DNA from 2 places in the Bradyrhizobium sp. 63_E2_N1_3 genome. Region 1 is predicted to be linked to the other one. Evidence: riboswitches for the same ligand, from Rfam matches in the RefSeq annotation. Region 1 holds a riboswitch; the other holds the start of a gene.
The links. A riboswitch is a leader RNA that binds a small molecule or an ion and turns the genes downstream of it on or off. The one in region 1 is predicted to bind glycine.
Positions count from the first base shown of each region.

Region 2: it holds a riboswitch for glycine, as region 1 does, so the genes downstream of both, gcvT (glycine cleavage system aminomethyltransferase GcvT) here and AB7531_RS16195 (D-amino acid dehydrogenase) in region 1, are expected to answer to the same signal.

Region 1 is NZ_CP197235.1:3,483,650-3,491,835, forward strand. It holds gene AB7531_RS16175 (M81 family metallopeptidase) at 1-517, opposite strand, end outside; gene AB7531_RS16180 (ABC transporter ATP-binding protein) at 731-2,380, opposite strand; gene AB7531_RS16185 (ABC transporter permease) at 2,395-3,282, opposite strand; gene AB7531_RS16190 (ABC transporter permease) at 3,303-4,244, opposite strand; gene AB7531_RS16195 (D-amino acid dehydrogenase) at 4,426-5,727, opposite strand; glycine riboswitch at 5,795-5,908, opposite strand; glycine riboswitch at 5,912-6,015, opposite strand; gene AB7531_RS16200 (M20/M25/M40 family metallo-hydrolase) at 6,110-7,240, opposite strand; gene AB7531_RS16205 (ABC transporter substrate-binding protein) at 7,508-8,186, shown strand, end outside.
Region 2 is NZ_CP197235.1:3,329,689-3,337,874, reverse strand. It holds gene AB7531_RS15425 (DUF3455 domain-containing protein) at 86-589, shown strand; gene AB7531_RS15420 (cyclic nucleotide-gated ion channel) at 594-1,820, opposite strand; gene alaS (alanine--tRNA ligase) at 1,827-4,505, opposite strand; glycine riboswitch at 4,739-4,827, shown strand; gene gcvT (glycine cleavage system aminomethyltransferase GcvT) at 4,973-6,121, shown strand; gene gcvH (glycine cleavage system protein GcvH) at 6,133-6,501, shown strand; gene gcvP (aminomethyl-transferring glycine dehydrogenase) at 6,682-8,186, shown strand, end outside.

The DNA.
Region 1 (8,186 bases):
CGGCCATGTCGACATGCGGATAGGTGCGGTAGGCGATCAGCGCATCCGCGTGTTCCATCATCTCGGGCGTGACGTTGGCGTGCAGGTCGAGGCTGGCAACGAGCGGAACGTCCTTGCCGATGACGCGGCGCACGCGCGCCAAAATCTCGCCTTCGCCGTCGTCGAGATGCTCGGTCACCATCGCGCCATGCAGATCGAGATAGACCGCATCGAGCGGGCCGGCGGCGGCGATACCGTCGACCATCACCTTCACGATACGCTCGAAGGCGTCCCTGGTGACATGCGCCGACGGACTTGCGCCGCAGGCGATCGTCGGAATGAGGTTCCAGCCATTGGCTTCGGCGCTGTCGACGAAGCCGGCGAGACCGACATTGATGCGGCGCATCACCTTCAATACGTCGGCGCCTTCCGTCATGGCCGGCCAGCCGCCGCCATGCTGGAAGTCCGCGAAAGTCGCCTTCGTCGGGGCGAACGTGTTGGTCTCGTGCAGGAAGCCGCCGACGGCGATACGTGTCATTAATTCTTGTCCAGCGTTTGAAAGTGCGCGACGTTAGCCTTGGCTTCGAGGCGGGGGCAAGCGAGGAGCCCATGCCGCCGCGCATGGCTTTAAGTCATTTTCGAATGATGATGGTCGCTACCCGTCATTGCGAGCGAAGCGAAGCAATCCAGACCGTTTCCGCAGAGGGACTCTGGATTGCTTCGCTCCGCTCGCAATGACGAGTGGACAAACCTAAGCCGTCGCCGCGACGCCTTCCGACACCGGCCTGAAGTTCGCAAAATCCCAGCCGCGGCCCGGTGCGGCCTCCAGCAGCGCCCTGGTGTAGGCTTCCTTCGGATGCGTCAGCACCTCGGCGGCCAGGCCCTGTTCGACGACACGGCCGTGCTGCATCACCACGACCTCGTCGCAGATCTGGGCTGCGACGCGCAGATCGTGGGTAATGAACAGGATGGCGATGCCGAGCCGGTTCTGGATCTCGTCGAGCAGTTCCAGCACCTGCGCCTGAACCGAGACGTCGAGTGCCGAGACCGCTTCGTCCGCGACCAGCACGTCGGGGTCGAGCGCGAGCGCACGCGCAATGGCGATGCGCTGGCGCTGGCCGCCGGAGAACTGGTGCGGATAGCGCGTCACTGCGTCCGCGGGCAGGCCAACGAGCTCGAGCAGTTCGCGCGCCCGCTTCATCGCATCGGCATGCGAGGTGCCGTAATTGATCGGGCCTTCCGCGATGCTCTCGCCGACGGTAATGCGCGGGTTGAGCGAGCGATAGGGATCCTGGAACACGATCTGGATCTTCTGCCGGTGCGGCTGGAGCAGGCGGCGCGAGATGTCGGCGATCTCGCGGCCGGCGAGACGCACGCCGCCGGAGGTCGGATCGATCAGGCGGACGATGCACCGCGCCACCGTCGACTTGCCCGAGCCGCTCTCGCCGACGATGCCGAGCGTGCGGCCCTTGCGCAGCGTCAGCGTGACCTTGTCGGCGGCGACGACCTCGCGGCCTTTGCCGAAGAAGGCGCGCTCCTTATAGACCTTGCCGAGCTCGTTGGCCTCCAGCACCACCGGCTCCTTGGTCTCGGGCCGCGCCGCGCGCGGCACCAGGCTCGGCACCGCGGAAAGCAGATTGCGGGTGTACTCCATGGTCGGGTTGCGCAGCACGGTCTCGAGCGGACCGGTCTCGACCAGCCGGCCCTGCCGCATCACGGCGACGCGGTCGGCGATCTCGGCAACTACGCCCATGTCGTGGGTGATGAACAGGACGGCGGTGCCGTGATCGCGCTGGAGGTCGCGGATCAGCGTCAGGATCTGCTTCTGGGTGGTGACGTCGAGCGCGGTGGTCGGCTCGTCGGCGATCAGCAGCTTCGGCTCCAGCACCAGCGCCATCGCGATCATGATGCGCTGGCGCTGGCCGCCGGACAGGCGATGCGGATAGGAGGCGAAGATGCGCTCGACCTGGGGCAGGCGGACCTGCTCCATCATGTCGAGAATGCGCTTCTTCCGCGCCTTGGCGTCGAGATCGGTGTGGGCGCGCAGGACCTCGTCGATCTGGCGGCCGACCGGCACCACCGGATTGAGTGCGGTCATCGGCTCCTGGAAGATCATCGCCATCTGCGTCGCGCGGAGCTGGCGCAGGCGGCGATCGGTCGCGGTGAGTATCTCTTCGCCGACGAGCTTGACGCTGCCGCCGGTCGGAACCAGCGTGCCCTTCGGCAGCAGGCCCATCGTGGTGAGCGAGGTCACCGACTTGCCCGAGCCGCTTTCGCCGACGAGACACAGTGTCTCGCCCTTGTGCACCTGGATCGAGATGCCATCGATGATGTTGGCGCCCTTCGGCTTCTTGCCGATGGAGACGACGAGATTGTTGATGTCGAGAACTGGGTTGGTCATCACTTGATCCGTCATCACTTGCCCTCCCGCTGCTTCATGCGGGGATCGAGGGCGTCGCGGGCGGCGTCGCCGATCAGATTGATGCTGAGGATGGCGATCGAGAGCAGCAGGCCCGGCCAGAAGATCAGCGTCGGCTTGAGCTGAAAATACTGGCGGCCCTCGGCCATGATGTTGCCCCAGGTCGGCGTCTCCGGCGAGATGCCGGCGCCGAGGAAGGAGAGAATGGCCTCGGTCAGGATCGCGGAGGCGCAGACATAGGTGCCCTGGACGATCAGCGGTGCGATCGTGTTCGGCATCAGATGGCGCCACATAATCTTCGGCAGGCTGGAGCCGACCGAGATCGCGGCCTCGACGTAAGGCTCCTCGCGCGCGGACAGCACGACCGAGCGTACCAGGCGTGCCACGCGCGGTATTTCGGGGATGGTGATCGCGACCAGCACGGTCCAGATGCTGGCGCCGGACAGCGACACCACGGCGATCGCGAGCAGGATGCTCGGCATCGCCATGAGGCCGTCCATGACGCGCATCAGGACGGCATCGACCAGCTTGAAGAAGCCGGAGACCAGGCCGATCGCAAGGCCGATGACGATCGACAGGATCGCCGAGCCGATGCCGATCAGGAGCGAGATGCGGCCACCATAGATGACGCGCGACAAGAGGTCACGGCCATAGGCGTCGGTGCCGAGCAGGAACTGCGCCGAGGCCGGCTTCAGCCGCTGCGAGGGCGCAAGCTGGACCGGATCGTGCGGCGCGATCAGCGGCGCCAGGATCGAGACCAGCACGATCAGCGCGAGCAGGATCGTGGCCGCCGCGATGATCGGCGTCGAGGTGAGGAATCCGAAACGCGGCCGCAGCGGCGACGTGATCGGAATGGACGACTGGGGAAGGCTATCGACGGACATTTTTGTTGTTATCCTTAGCCCTAGTACCGGATCCGGGGATCGAGCAGCGTGTAGGCGACGTCGATCAGGAGATTGACGACGACATAGATCAGCGACGTCAGCAGGATCATCGCCTGGATGACTGGGTAGTCGCGCGCCAGCACCGCGTCCACCGTGAGGCGGCCGATGCCGGGGATGTTGAACACGCTCTCGGTGACGACGACGCCGGAGATCAGCAGCGCAAAGCCGGTGCCGATCACGGTGATGACGGGCACCGCGGCGTTGCGCAGCGCATGGCGCATCATCACGGCGACCTCGTTGATGCCCTTGGCGCGGGCGGTGCGGACGTAGTCCTCACCGAGCACGTCGAGCATCGCCGCGCGCGTCATGCGCGCGATCAGCGCGATGTAGATGAAGGAGAGCGCGCAGGTCGGCAGGATGATGCGCTCGAAGAACGGTCCAAAGCCGTTGAAGATGCTGCGGAAGCCCTGCACCGGCACCCAGCGAAGGTCGATCGCGAAGACCTCGATCAGGAGATAGCCGACCACGAACACCGGCACGGAGAAGCCGAGCACGGAGAGGCCCATCACGAAACGGTCGATCCAGGTGCCGTGCTTCCACGCCGCGATGACGCCGAGCGGCACGGCGACGATCACGGCGAGAATGATCGTCGAGAGCGCGATCGAGATCGACGGTTCGACGCGCTGGCTGATCATCTTCATGACTGGCAGGTTGGAGATCAGCGACGTCCCGAGATCGCCGTGCAGCAGCTTGTTCACCCAGGTGATGAATTGCACGATCAGCGGCTCGTTGAGGCCGAGCGAGTCGCGGATGCGTTCCAGCCGTTCCGGCGTCGCGTTATCGCCGGCGAGAATGGCGGCGGGATCGCCCGGCGTCAGCCGCAGCAGCAGGAAGACGAACAGCGCGACGACGCCCATCACGGGCACCGCGGCCAGAACGCGGCGAATGAGATAACCTAGCATGCACCTATCTCCGGCTGCGGAACTTGTGGGGCCGGGAGGCCCCTGTGGAATCGGTTCTGTCTATCATGCACGCCTGTCACTCGGGCTGGAAAGCCGGCCGTGGAAGCCGACGTTTCGGGGCAAATTGTGTGCCAAGGGCAGGGCGGTCGCAAGGGGCCGCCGAGCCTCCGATATCGACCACTCAGGATGCATGACGGAACTTGTGCTCAACCCTGAGTGACGGTGCGGCCGGCGGTGCGTTGAGCCCGCGCCAGCCATCGATGGTCCCGGCAATCATCTGCGCGGTCGCGGCCGACAAGGTCCAGCCGAGATGGCCGTGGCCGGTGTTGAAGAACACGCCCGGCATCCGTCCTGCGCGCACCACGGGCATCATGTTCGGCATCATCGGCCGCAGCCCGGCCCAGGGCACAACCTTGGACGTTTCGACGCCGGGGAAGTTGCTGCGCACCCAGTCGACCAGCGGCTGCACGCGGTCGGCGCGGATGTCGCGGTTGAAGTCATTGAATTCGGCGGTGCCTGCGACGCGGAAGCGATCGGCGCCGAGCCGGCTGGTGACGATTTTTGCGGCTTCGTCGAGCAGGCTCACGGTCGGCGTCGCATTGCGGCTTGCGGCAGTGTCGAGCTGAACGGTGATCGAATAGCCCTTCACCGGATAGACGTTGACGCGCTCGTCGAGGAGGGCGGCGAAGTGGCGGCTGGCCACACCGGCGCAGACCACGACGCCATCAGCCTTCAGCATGCCGCGCGCGGATGCGACAGTGTCACTGGCCGAAAGATCAGCCCAGCCGATGACAAAGCCGCCACCTGCCTGGGCAATGGAATCGATGTTGGCTTCGTGGATAAAGGTCGCGCCGCGCCGCTTGCAGGCTTCCGCAAGTCCGCGCGTGAACTTGTGGATATCGCCGGTCGCATCCGACGGCGTGTAGAAGCCGCCAAAATAGTCCTTGCGCAGCGTCGGCTCGATGGCGCGGATCTCCTCCGGCGTCACCGGGCGGCGATCGAGCCCGCCTTCCTTCAATAGCGCATTGACCTGCAGGCCGGATTCAAAACCCTTCTTGTCGTGATAGATGTGCAGGATGCCGCGGCGTTCGAGATCGAAGTCGATGCCTTCGCGCTCCGCGATCTCGAACAGATGCTTGCGGGCTTCGATCGCGAGCCGCGTGGTCTGGACCGTGTTGGCGCGGTAGTTGCCGATATTGGCGACGAACTCGCTCATCCACGAATATTTGTGCCAGTTCGGCCGCGGGTTCATCAGCAGCGGCGCATCGCGCCGGAACATCCAGCGCAGGCCTTTCAGGATCGTGGCGGTGCTGTTCCAGACTTCGGCATTGCTGGCGGAGAGCTGTCCGCCATTGGCGAAGGACGTCTCCATCGCGGCGTAGCGGTGCTTGTCGAGCACCGTCACCTTGTATCCGCGTTCGAGCAGGGCATAGGCGGTCGTTACGCCGGTGATGCCGGCGCCGATGATGGCGATATGGGTCATGGCAGGTTCGGGGCTCCCGTGAGTTAGAGTCGGCTAACCGCCGGCCAAAGGCCGTTGGCGGCGCCCCATCTGTCACGGTTACCTGAGAGCTTGATCCGTTGCGGACCTCGGCGAGGTCAGCTCCGGACTATCCCCTTCGGTGGACGTCACGATCCCAAGATCGCGCCGCCTCTCTCCAGATCGTCCTGACGATACGGTCCTTTTGCCTGAGAGTTTCCGGGGCGGTTGCTCCGTCGGCGCCGCAACGAAAGCCTGAACTCTCGTTGCGATCTCTCCCGCATCGTCGCGTGGACAATCGAGCAGTACGATGCGCCTCATTTTTAGACAAGGCTAAATTTAAACCGCGACTGCCAACGCATTGTGCAGTGCGAAGGCTGCGTCGTCAGTCGAGCGTCGCCAGCAAGCCGGCCATCAGGCGCCCGCGTTCAACCAGGCTCTCGACCTCGATGAACTCCTCGAGCGTGTGGCCGTTGCCGCCGCGCACGCCGAGGCCGTCGAGCGTCGGGATGCCCATCGCACCGGTAAAGTTGCCGTCGGAGCCGCCGCCAGAGCTCGCATGCGGCAGATCGGTGCCGAGCGACTTGGCGATGCCGCGCGCCTTTTCATAAAGCGCCATGGTGCCGGCATCGGGCTCCCATACGGGGCGCGTGACGCCGCGCGTCACCTTGAACGTGACATCATTGGACGTGCCCGACAGCGCCAGCATCCGCTCGACGCCGCGGTCGAGATCGGCCTGGCGCTTGGCCATGGACAGCGCCTCGCCGGTGGCGGTCGTGGCAACGCAATTGACCCATTGTCCGCCGTGCACGACGCCGACCGAGAAGGTGCAGTCCTCCGTCGTCATCGCGTCGATGGCGAGGATCTGCCGCGCCATCTCGCGGATCGCCGAGCGTCCGGCCGACAATGTTGCGCCGGCATGGCTCGGTCGGCCCGTCGCTTCCAGATTGAAACGCGCGATGGCGTAACGTCCGGTGGTGACACCGTTGTCGGCGCGGCCCGGTTCGGGCACCAGCACATATTTGTTGCGCGCGGCTTCCGCTTCGATGATGTCCCGCGTCGAGGGCGTGCCGACTTCCTCGTCGGGCGTAAACAGCACGGTGATCGGCAGCGGCGTGGTGAAGGAAGCACGTGCCAGCTGGCGGATCGCTTCCAGCGAGAGATAGTTGCCGCCCTTCATGTCGTAGATGCCGGGGCCGTAGCACTTGTTGCCCTCGCGCCGCCATTTCAGCTTCTCGATGGTGCCGACCGGGTGGACGGTATCCATGTGGCCGGCGATCAGGATGCCCGGCTCGCCCTGTTTCGGATGCGGGAAGCGCGCGCGCATCACGCCGCCAAAGCCCTGTCGGCCGCTGATGCGTTCGATCGTCGCACCCATGATCGCCATATCCCGCGCTGCGATATCGAGCATGCGGTTGACGGCGCCCGCGTCCCAGGTCGGGCTCTCGCATTCCACCCAGGTGCGCAGGCCCTCAAGCATCGCCTCGGAATCGAAGGGAAGATTGGCTGGATTCATCTTAATGTCTCTCAAGCTTCGAAAGATGGAACGCGCATTGCATTGGCGCGGACGGGACTGGCGGAAAGCGTTGTAGAGCCAAACCGATCTTTGTGGAGCCCGTGGGCGCGCCGCTTGGGGCTGCACCGAAACCGGATTGACGCGCTCAACACTGTCTGCAAGTCTCGAAAGACAAAGGCATCGCATGAGGTTAGTTCGCCTAAAGAACGAACCGAATGCTCAACCAATAACCTGCCTTTGAACAGTTTCACGTCAGGAGAAACTTTTATGTTGAGCTTGATGCGCCGGGGGCGTCGCGCGTTCGCCTCCACACTTGCGCTATCGGTCGTTGCGCTTTCGACGGCGATGGCCTCGCCGGTACTTGCCGCCGCCAGCAAGACCATCACCGCGGTGATGCATTCGGATCTGCGCATCATCGATCCGATTTTCACCACCGCCTACATCACGCGTGACCATGGCTACATGGTCTACGACACGCTGATCGCGACGGACTCGAATTTCAAGATCCAGCCGCAGATGGCGGACTGGAAGATCTCCGACGACAAGCTCACCTACACCTTCACGCTGCGCGACGGCCTGAAGTGGCACGACGGTACGCCGGTGACGGCGGAAGACTGCGCCGCTTCGCTGAAGCGCTGGGCCGCGGTCGACGGCATGGGCCAGCAGATGATGCAGTTTACTGCGAGCATCGAGGCGACCGACCCCAAGACGATCACGCTGAAGCTGAAGGAGCCCTACGGCCTCGTGCTCGAATCCATCGGCAAGCCGTCCTCGCGCGTCGCCTTCATGATGCCGAAGCGTCTCGCCGAAACGCCGCCGGACAAGCAGATCCCCGAGCAGATCGGCTCCGGTCCGTTCAAGTTCGTGCAGGGTGAATTCCAGCCCGGCGTGAAGGCGGTGTACGTCAAGAACACCGACTACGTGCCGCGCAAGGAGGCGTCGAGCT
Region 2 (8,186 bases), 150 kb from region 1:
TTTCGTCTGATCGGGGTTAGACATCATTATGGGCCGCGCCGAGGCGCGGCCCATTTTTTGAGACCCCTCGCGCGGAGATGCGACCATGTCGATCAAGCTTGCCGTCCCCTGCCTGATGCTGCTGGCCGCCATGGCCGGGCCGACCGCCGCCGCGGAGACACTTCCCGAGGCGATCGCCGCTCCCGGCGAGACTATCGTGCTCAGCGTCCACGCCGAGGGCGCGCAGGTCTATGAGTGCAAGGCCGGAACCGACGGCAAGCTCGCCTGGGCTTTCCGCGAGCCGGTCGCGACGCTGCTGTCCGAGGGCAAGACCATTGGCCGGCACTATGCCGGCCCGAACTGGGAGCTTGCCGACAGCAGCGCCGTCGTCGGCAAGGCCATCGGCAACGCGCCGGGCGCGACCGCCGCCGACATCCCCTGGCTGAAGCTGGAGGTCGCCTCCCGCCGCGGCAGCGGCGTGCTGACGCCTGCTACCACCGTCCAGCGCATCAACACCCACGGCGGCAAGCTCGAGGGTTCTTGCGACAAGGCCGGCGAGTTCAAAAGCGCGCCCTACTCGGCCGACTACATTTTCCTGAAGAAGGGCTGACCGCTCAGCGGTCGGTGTCGTCGCGCTCCGCCTGCGCCAATTCTGCCGCCGCAAGATCGCCGGTCTCCTCGAGCCGTGCCTTCGCGGTCTGGTGGACGTGGGCGGCGAGCGTCGGCATGCGCTCGATCAGCGCGTGAAAATCCTGGGCGTCGAGCACGAGCAGCCGCGTCTTGCGCGTCGCCGTCACCGTACCGCTGCGTTTGGTCTTGTGCAGCAGCGCGATCTCGCCAAAGAACGTGCCGTCGGCGAGCCGCACCTGCTGGCTCGGCAGCGTGATCTCGACCTCGCCGGCAGTGATGAAATACATCGACGAGGCGGCATCGCCACGGCGCACCAATATTTCGCCCTGCTCGATGGTGCGGGCCCGGAGCAGCCGCATGATGTCGGCGATCTCCGCGGCCGAAAGATGCGAGAACAGCGGCACCCGCGCCAGCATGCCCCAGGTCACCACGAAGTCGCGCCGCCTCACCTCCTCGGCAAAGGCGGTCGAGATGATCGCGACCGGCAGCGCGATCATGGCAAAACCTGAGATGATCGCGAACACCGAGATGAACTTGCCGAGCGGCGTCACCGGCACGACGTCGCCATAGCCGACGGTGCCGAGCGTCACGATCGCCCACCACATCGCGTCCGGAATGGTGCCGAGCTTGCTGGGCTGCACGTCGCGCTCGATGGCGTAGAGCAGCGAGGCGAAGGTCAGTACCACACCGATCAGGATGACGATGCAGCCGATCAGCGCACGCCGCTCGGCATGGATGGCCGCGAGCAGCGAGCGCATTGCCGGCGAGTACCGTATCAGCTTGAAGAACGGCAGCACGCCGAGCCCGGCCAGCGTCGCGTGCCGGCCGGTGGCCAGCACGATCGCGGCCGGCAGGAACGCCATGAGGTCGATGATGCCGAGCGCGGAGAAGGCATAAGAGAGCCGGTCGGACAGCGCGGAGCCGTTGCGCTGGGTGTGCCCCGCCACGGTCCACAGCCGCGCCAGATATTCGAGCGCGAACACGATGACGGCGAGGACGGCGACCGCGCTGAACAGCGTGTCGAACCGCGCGTCGAGCTCCGGCACCGAGGCGAGGATCATCGCGACCACGTCGAGCACGATGACGCTGATGATCACCTGGATGAAGCGCGACCCGATCGAGTAGGCGAGCGGATCGTGCTCCAGCAATTCGTACAGGCGATCCCTTAGGTTGGGATCGGCCGAGCCACGTCCTCGCGGAACGAGGCGCATGGCCGTTTACGCGCCTGCCATCGCTTTTTCGATCGCCGCGAGCGCCTCGGGCGCCTTGGCGCCATCGGGACCGCCAGCCTGCGCCATGTCGGGCCGGCCGCCGCCGCCCTTGCCGCCGAGCGCCTCGGAGGCGACGCGCACCAGGTTCACGGCATTGAAGCGCGCGGTGAGATCCGCGGTGACGCCGACCACGATTCCGGCCTTGCCGTCCTCGGTGACGCCAACGATGGCGACCACGCCGGAGCCGATCTGCTTCTTGCCGTCGTCCGCAAGGCTCTTGAGATCCTTCATCTCGATGCCCTCGACCGCGCGCGCCATCAGCTTGACGTCGCCGACCTCGCGCACGCCTGCGGCTGCGCCGTTCCCGACGGATGTACCGCCGCCCATCGCGAGCTTCTTGCGGGCGTCGGAGAGCTCGCGCTCGAGCTTCTTGCGCTCCTCCATCAGGGCTGTGATGCGCGCCGGGACGTCGTCGATCGAGGTGCGCAGCTCGTTGGCCGCGGTCTTCGCCAGCGCCATGGTCTCGTTGGCGTGCCTGCGCGCATAATTGCCGGTCAGCGCCTCGATGCGGCGCACGCCGGAGGCGACCGCGCTCTCGCCGGTCAGCGTGATCAGGCCGATGTCGCCGGTGCGCTTCACATGGGTGCCGCCGCAGAGCTCGACGGACCAGCCGAGCGCGTTGGTGCCGCGCTCCCGCGCGGTCCGGCCCATCGAGACGACGCGGACCTCGTCGCCATACTTTTCGCCGAACAGCGCGCGCGCGCCGGCCTCGCGGGCCTCGTCCACGCCCATGACGCGGGTGGTGACCTCGTCATTCTCCAGCACCACGTCGTTGGCGATGTCCTCGACGCGGGCAAGCTCTTCCGCCGTGATCGGCTTCGGATGCACGAAGTCGAAGCGCAGCCGGTCCGGCGCGACCATTGAGCCGCGCTGGGCGATGTGGTCGCCGAGCACCTGGCGCAGCGCCTCGTGGATGAGATGCGTCGCCGAATGGTGCGCGCGGATCGAGGAACGCCTGCCGTGATCGACCTCGAGCTGCAGCGCGGTGCCGAGCTTCAGCTCGCCGCTCTCCACGGTGCCGACGTGGACGAAGAGATCGCCGAGCTTCTTCTGCGTGTCGGTAACGCGGAACTTGATGCCGCCCTCGCCGCTGAGCACGCCGGTGTCGCCGACCTGGCCGCCGGACTCCGCGTAGAACGGCGTCTGGTTGAGCACGATCGCGCCGGTCTCGCCGGCCTTGAGGCTCGCGGTTTCCTGGCCGTCCTTCACCAGCGCGGAGACCACGCCTTCGGCGCTCTCGGTCTCATAGCCCAGGAATTCGGTGGCCCCGAGCTTCTCGCGCAGCGGGAACCAGATCGCTTCGGAAGCTGCCTCGCCAGAACCCTTCCAGGACTCGCGCGCCTTGGCCTTCTGGCGCTCCATCGCGTCGGTGAAAGAGGCCTGGTCGACGCCGATGCCGCGCGACTTCAGCGCGTCCTGCGTGAGATCCAGCGGGAAGCCGTAAGTGTCGTACAGCGTGAAGGCGACGTCGCCGTCGAACATGTCGCCTTTCTTCAGGGACGCGCTCTTCTCGTCGAGGATGGCAAGGCCGCGCACCAGCGTCTTGCGGAAGCGGGTCTCTTCCAGCCGCAGCGTTTCCTCGATCAGATTCTCCGCGCGCATCAGGTCGGGATAGGCCTGGCCCATCTCGCGCACCAGCGCCCAGACCAGCCGATGCATCAGCGGCTCCTTGGCGCCGAGCAGCTGCGCGTGGCGCATCGCACGGCGCATGATCCGGCGCAGCACATAGCCGCGGCCCTCGTTCGAGGGCAGCACGCCGTCGGAGACGAGGAACGCCGAGGAGCGCAGATGGTCGGCGATGACGCGGAACGAGGCCACGGTCTGCTCGTTCGGCCCGCTGCCGAGTGCGGACGCGGTCGCGTCGATCAGATGGCGGAACAGGTCGGTCTCGAACACGCTGTCGACGCCCTGCATAATGCAGGCCATGCGCTCCAGCCCCATGCCGGTGTCGATCGAGGGACGCGGCAGATCCACGCGCTCCTCCTTCGTCACCTGCTCGTACTGCATGAACACCAGGTTCCAGAATTCGAGGAAGCGGTCGCCGTCCTCTTCCGGCGAGCCCGGAGGTCCACCCCAGATGTGATCGCCGCGATCGATGAAGATCTCCGAGCACGGGCCGCACGGCCCGGTGTCGCCCATCGCCCAGAAATTGTCCGAGGTCGGGATGCGGATGATGCGGTCCTCGGAGAAGCCCGCGATCTTCTTCCACAGGCCGGCCGCCTCGTCGTCGGTGTGGTAGACGGTGACGAGCAGCTTGTCTTTCTTGAGCCCGAACTCCCGCGTGATCAGGGTCCAGGCCAGCTCGATCGCGCGCTCCTTGAAATAGTCGCCGAACGAGAAATTGCCGAGCATCTCGAAGAAGGTGAGATGGCGCGCGGTGTAGCCGACATTGTCGAGGTCGTTGTGCTTGCCGCCGGCGCGCACGCATTTCTGCGACGTGGTGGCGCGCTGATAGGGCCGCTTCTCGACGCCGGTGAAGACGTTCTTGAACTGCACCATGCCGGCATTGGTGAACATCAGCGTGGGATCGTTGCGCGGCACCAATGGCGAGGACGACACGATCTCGTGGCCGTTCTCGGCAAAGAAGTTCAGAAAGGTCGACCTGATCTCGTTGACGCCGCTCATGTTCATCCAATCGGGTGTGCTTGGACCCGCGATACGCCATCCAAACCGGGCATTTGGGCTGATATCTGCGGGTCAAAGCGCTTTTAGACAAGGCCAGCTGCGCTGTCCAGAAACTGTGCAAGGAGATCAGTGAGTTGCCGCAGGCGCGCAATCCCGTTTGCAATCCCGTTGAAAGCCGCCAGGTGCGCGTTGACAGGCTTGGCCGGCCTGTGGTCTGTACCCATCTGTATCGTACGGCCACGTCGGGAGAGACCGGCTTTGGTGCCGGCGCCGAAGGAGCAACCGCCCCGGAAACTCTCAGGCAAAAGGACCGCGTGGCTTTGACGACATCTGGAAAGAGGCGCCGACGGGCATAAGACCCGGACTGCGTCCGCCGACGGGATAATACTCTCAGGCACAGCGACAGATGGGGCTTCGACTGGTTGCTACCGGGGAATCGTCCCCGGGGAACCGCCGAGGGCCCCGTGATGCTTGCGCGCGACGACCAAGATTCCCTCAAACGTACGCCCCTTCACGGGCTTCATGTCTCCCTCGGCGGCAAGATGGTGCCGTTCGCGGGCTATGACATGCCCGTTCAGTACCCCGCGGGCGTCCTTAAAGAGCACCTCCATACCCGTTCCTCCGCCGGCCTGTTCGACGTCTCCCACATGGGTCAGCTCGCGCTTCGGCCGAAGTCGGGCAAGGTCGAGGACGCCGCCCGCGCGCTGGAACGGCTGGTGCCGCAGGATATCGTGGCGATTGCCCCGGGACGGCAGCGCTATGCCCAGTTCACCAATCCGGACGGCGGTATTCTCGACGATCTGATGGTCGCCAATTTCGGCGATCACCTGTTCCTGGTCGTCAACGCCGCCTGCAAGGAAGCGGACGAGGCGCATCTGCGCGCGCATCTCTCGGACGACTGCATCATCGATTCGCTTCAAGACCGCGCCCTGATCGCGCTGCAGGGCCCGAAGGCAGAAGCCGCATTGGCGAAATTGTGTGCAGAGGCGCCCTCCATGAAGTTCATGGATGCCGGCCCGCACAAGGTCGCCGGTCTCGACTGCTTCGTCTTGCGCTCCGGCTACACCGGCGAGGACGGGTTCGAGATTTCGGTCCCCGCGGCCGATGCCGAGCGCCTCGCCAAAACGCTGCTGGACAATCCCGACGTGATGCCGATCGGCTTGGGGGCCCGCGACAGCCTGCGGCTGGAAGGCGGGCTCTGCCTCTACGGCCACGACATCGACACCGCCACCACGCCGGTCGAGGCCGCGCTGGAATGGTCGGTGCAGAAGAGCCGCCGCAGCGGCGGCGCCCGCGCCGGTGGTTTTCCCGGCGCTGATACGATCCTCGCCCATTTCGATCACGGCGCGAGCCGCCGCCGCGTCGGCCTGCGCACGGAAGGCCGCGCGCCGGTGCGCGAGGGCGCGATGCTGTTTGCGGATGACGCGGGCGGCGAGCCGATCGGAAAGGTCACCTCGGGCGGTTTCGGCCCGAGCCTGAACGCGCCGGTCGCGATGGGCTACGTGCCCTCCGCCCTGAGCGCGCTCGATACAAAACTCTTCGCCGAGGTGCGCGGCCAGCGGCTGCCGCTCACGGTCGCCGCTATGCCTTTCGTGAAAAACACCTACAAACGCTGAGGACTGAGAAAATGACCACGACGCTGTACACCTCCGACCACGAATGGCTGGCCATCGACGGCGACGTCGCCACCGTCGGCATCACCGACTACGCGCAGTCGCAGCTCGGCGACGTCGTATTCGTCGAGCTGCCCAAGGTCGGCCGTGCGCTGAAGAAGGCCGAAGCCGCCGCCGTCGTGGAGTCGGTGAAGGCCGCCTCCGACGTCTACGCGCCTGTTACGGGCGAAGTGCTCGAGACCAACGACGCGCTCGCCGCCGAGCCGGCGCTGGTGAACTCGGACGCGCAAGGCAAGGCGTGGTTCTTCAAGATCAGAATTGCCGACAAGAGCGAGCTCGGCGGCCTCATGGATGAGGCCGCCTACAAGGCACATACGGCGTGAGATGAAGCGAACTCTGACCTCATATTCGGTGTCATCACCCGCCTTGTGCGCACTGCGCACTGGGGCGGGTGATCCAGTACGCCGCGGCTTCTCGGCTCAAGCCGTGACGCCTGCGTTTACTGGATGCCCCGCCTTCGCGGGGCATGACGGCGACAGCGAAATCTAAAGCGAGGACCCATGATGACCGCGCACCGCAAATCCAATGGCGACACCGCCGCCACCTTCGTTCGCCGCCACATCGGCCCGTCGGCGCGCGACGTCACCGCAATGCTGGAGGCCGTCGGCGCCAAGAGCGTCGACGCCCTGATGGCGGAGACGCTGCCGGCCTCGATCCGGCAGACCGCCCCGCTCGACCTCGGCAAGCCCTTGAGCGAGACCGAGGCGATCGCGCACATGGCCGAGCTCGCGCGAGAGAACCAGGTCTTCACCTCGCTGATCGGCCAAGGCTATTCCGGCACGGTTTTGCCCGCGGTGATCCAGCGCAACATTTTGGAGAACCCGGCCTGGTACACGGCCTACACGCCCTACCAGCCCGAGATCAGCCAGGGCCGGCTGGAGGCGCTGCTCAACTTCCAGACCATGATCTGCGACCTCACCGGGCTCGACGTCGCCAACGCCTCGCTGCTCGACGAGGCGACCGCCGCGGCCGAAGCGATGGCGCTCGCCGAGCGCCACTCGCGGGTCGAAGCAAAAGCCTTCTTCGTCGACAAGGACGTGCATCCGCAGACGCTGGCGGTGATGCGCACCCGCGCCGAGCCGCTGGGCTGGACCCTGATCGTCGGCGATCCCCTCGCCGATCTCGACAAATCAGACGTGCTCGGCGCGCTGCTGCAATATCCGGGCTCCTCGGGCGCCGTGCGCGACCTCAGGCCCGCGATCGCGACGTTGAAGGCCAAGGGCGCACTCGCGATCGTTGCCGCCGATCTCCTGGCACTGACGCTGCTCGCCTCGCCCGGCGAGCTTGGCGCCGACATCGCGATCGGCTCGGCGCAGCGCTTTGGCGTGCCGATGGGTTATGGCGGGCCGCACGCGGCCTATATGGCGGTGCGCGATGCGCTGAAGCGCTCGCTGCCCGGCCGCATCGTCGGCCTCTCCGTGGACTCGCGCGGGATGCCTGCCTATCGCCTCGCGCTGCAGACCCGCGAGCAGCACATCCGCCGCGAGAAGGCGACCTCCAACATCTGCACCGCGCAGGTGCTGCTCGCCGTGATCGCCTCGATGTACGCGGTCTATCACGGCCCCGAGGGGCTTGCGCAGATCGCGCGCAACGTGCATCGCCGCGCCGCCGTGCTTGCAGCGGGCTTGCGCAAGCTCGGCTTCGCGCCGCAGTCGGATAGCTTCTTCGACACGCTCAGCGTGGACGCCGGTGCCAAGCGCGCCGAGATCGTCGCGCGCGCTACCGCCGAGAAGATCAACCTCGGCGTTGGCGAAACCGCGCTCCGCATCGCGCTCGACGAGACCACGACGCCGGCGACCGTCGAGGCGGTCTGGCGCGCGTTCGGCGGCACGCTTGTTTACGCCGAAATCGACGCGACCACGCGCGAGGTGCTGCCGGAGGCGCTCAAGCGCACCACCGCCTTCCTCACCCATCCCGTGTTCCACGCGCATCGCTCGGAGACCGAGATGCTGCGCTACATGCGCAAGCTCAGCGACCGCGATCTCGCGCTCGACCGCGCCATGATCCC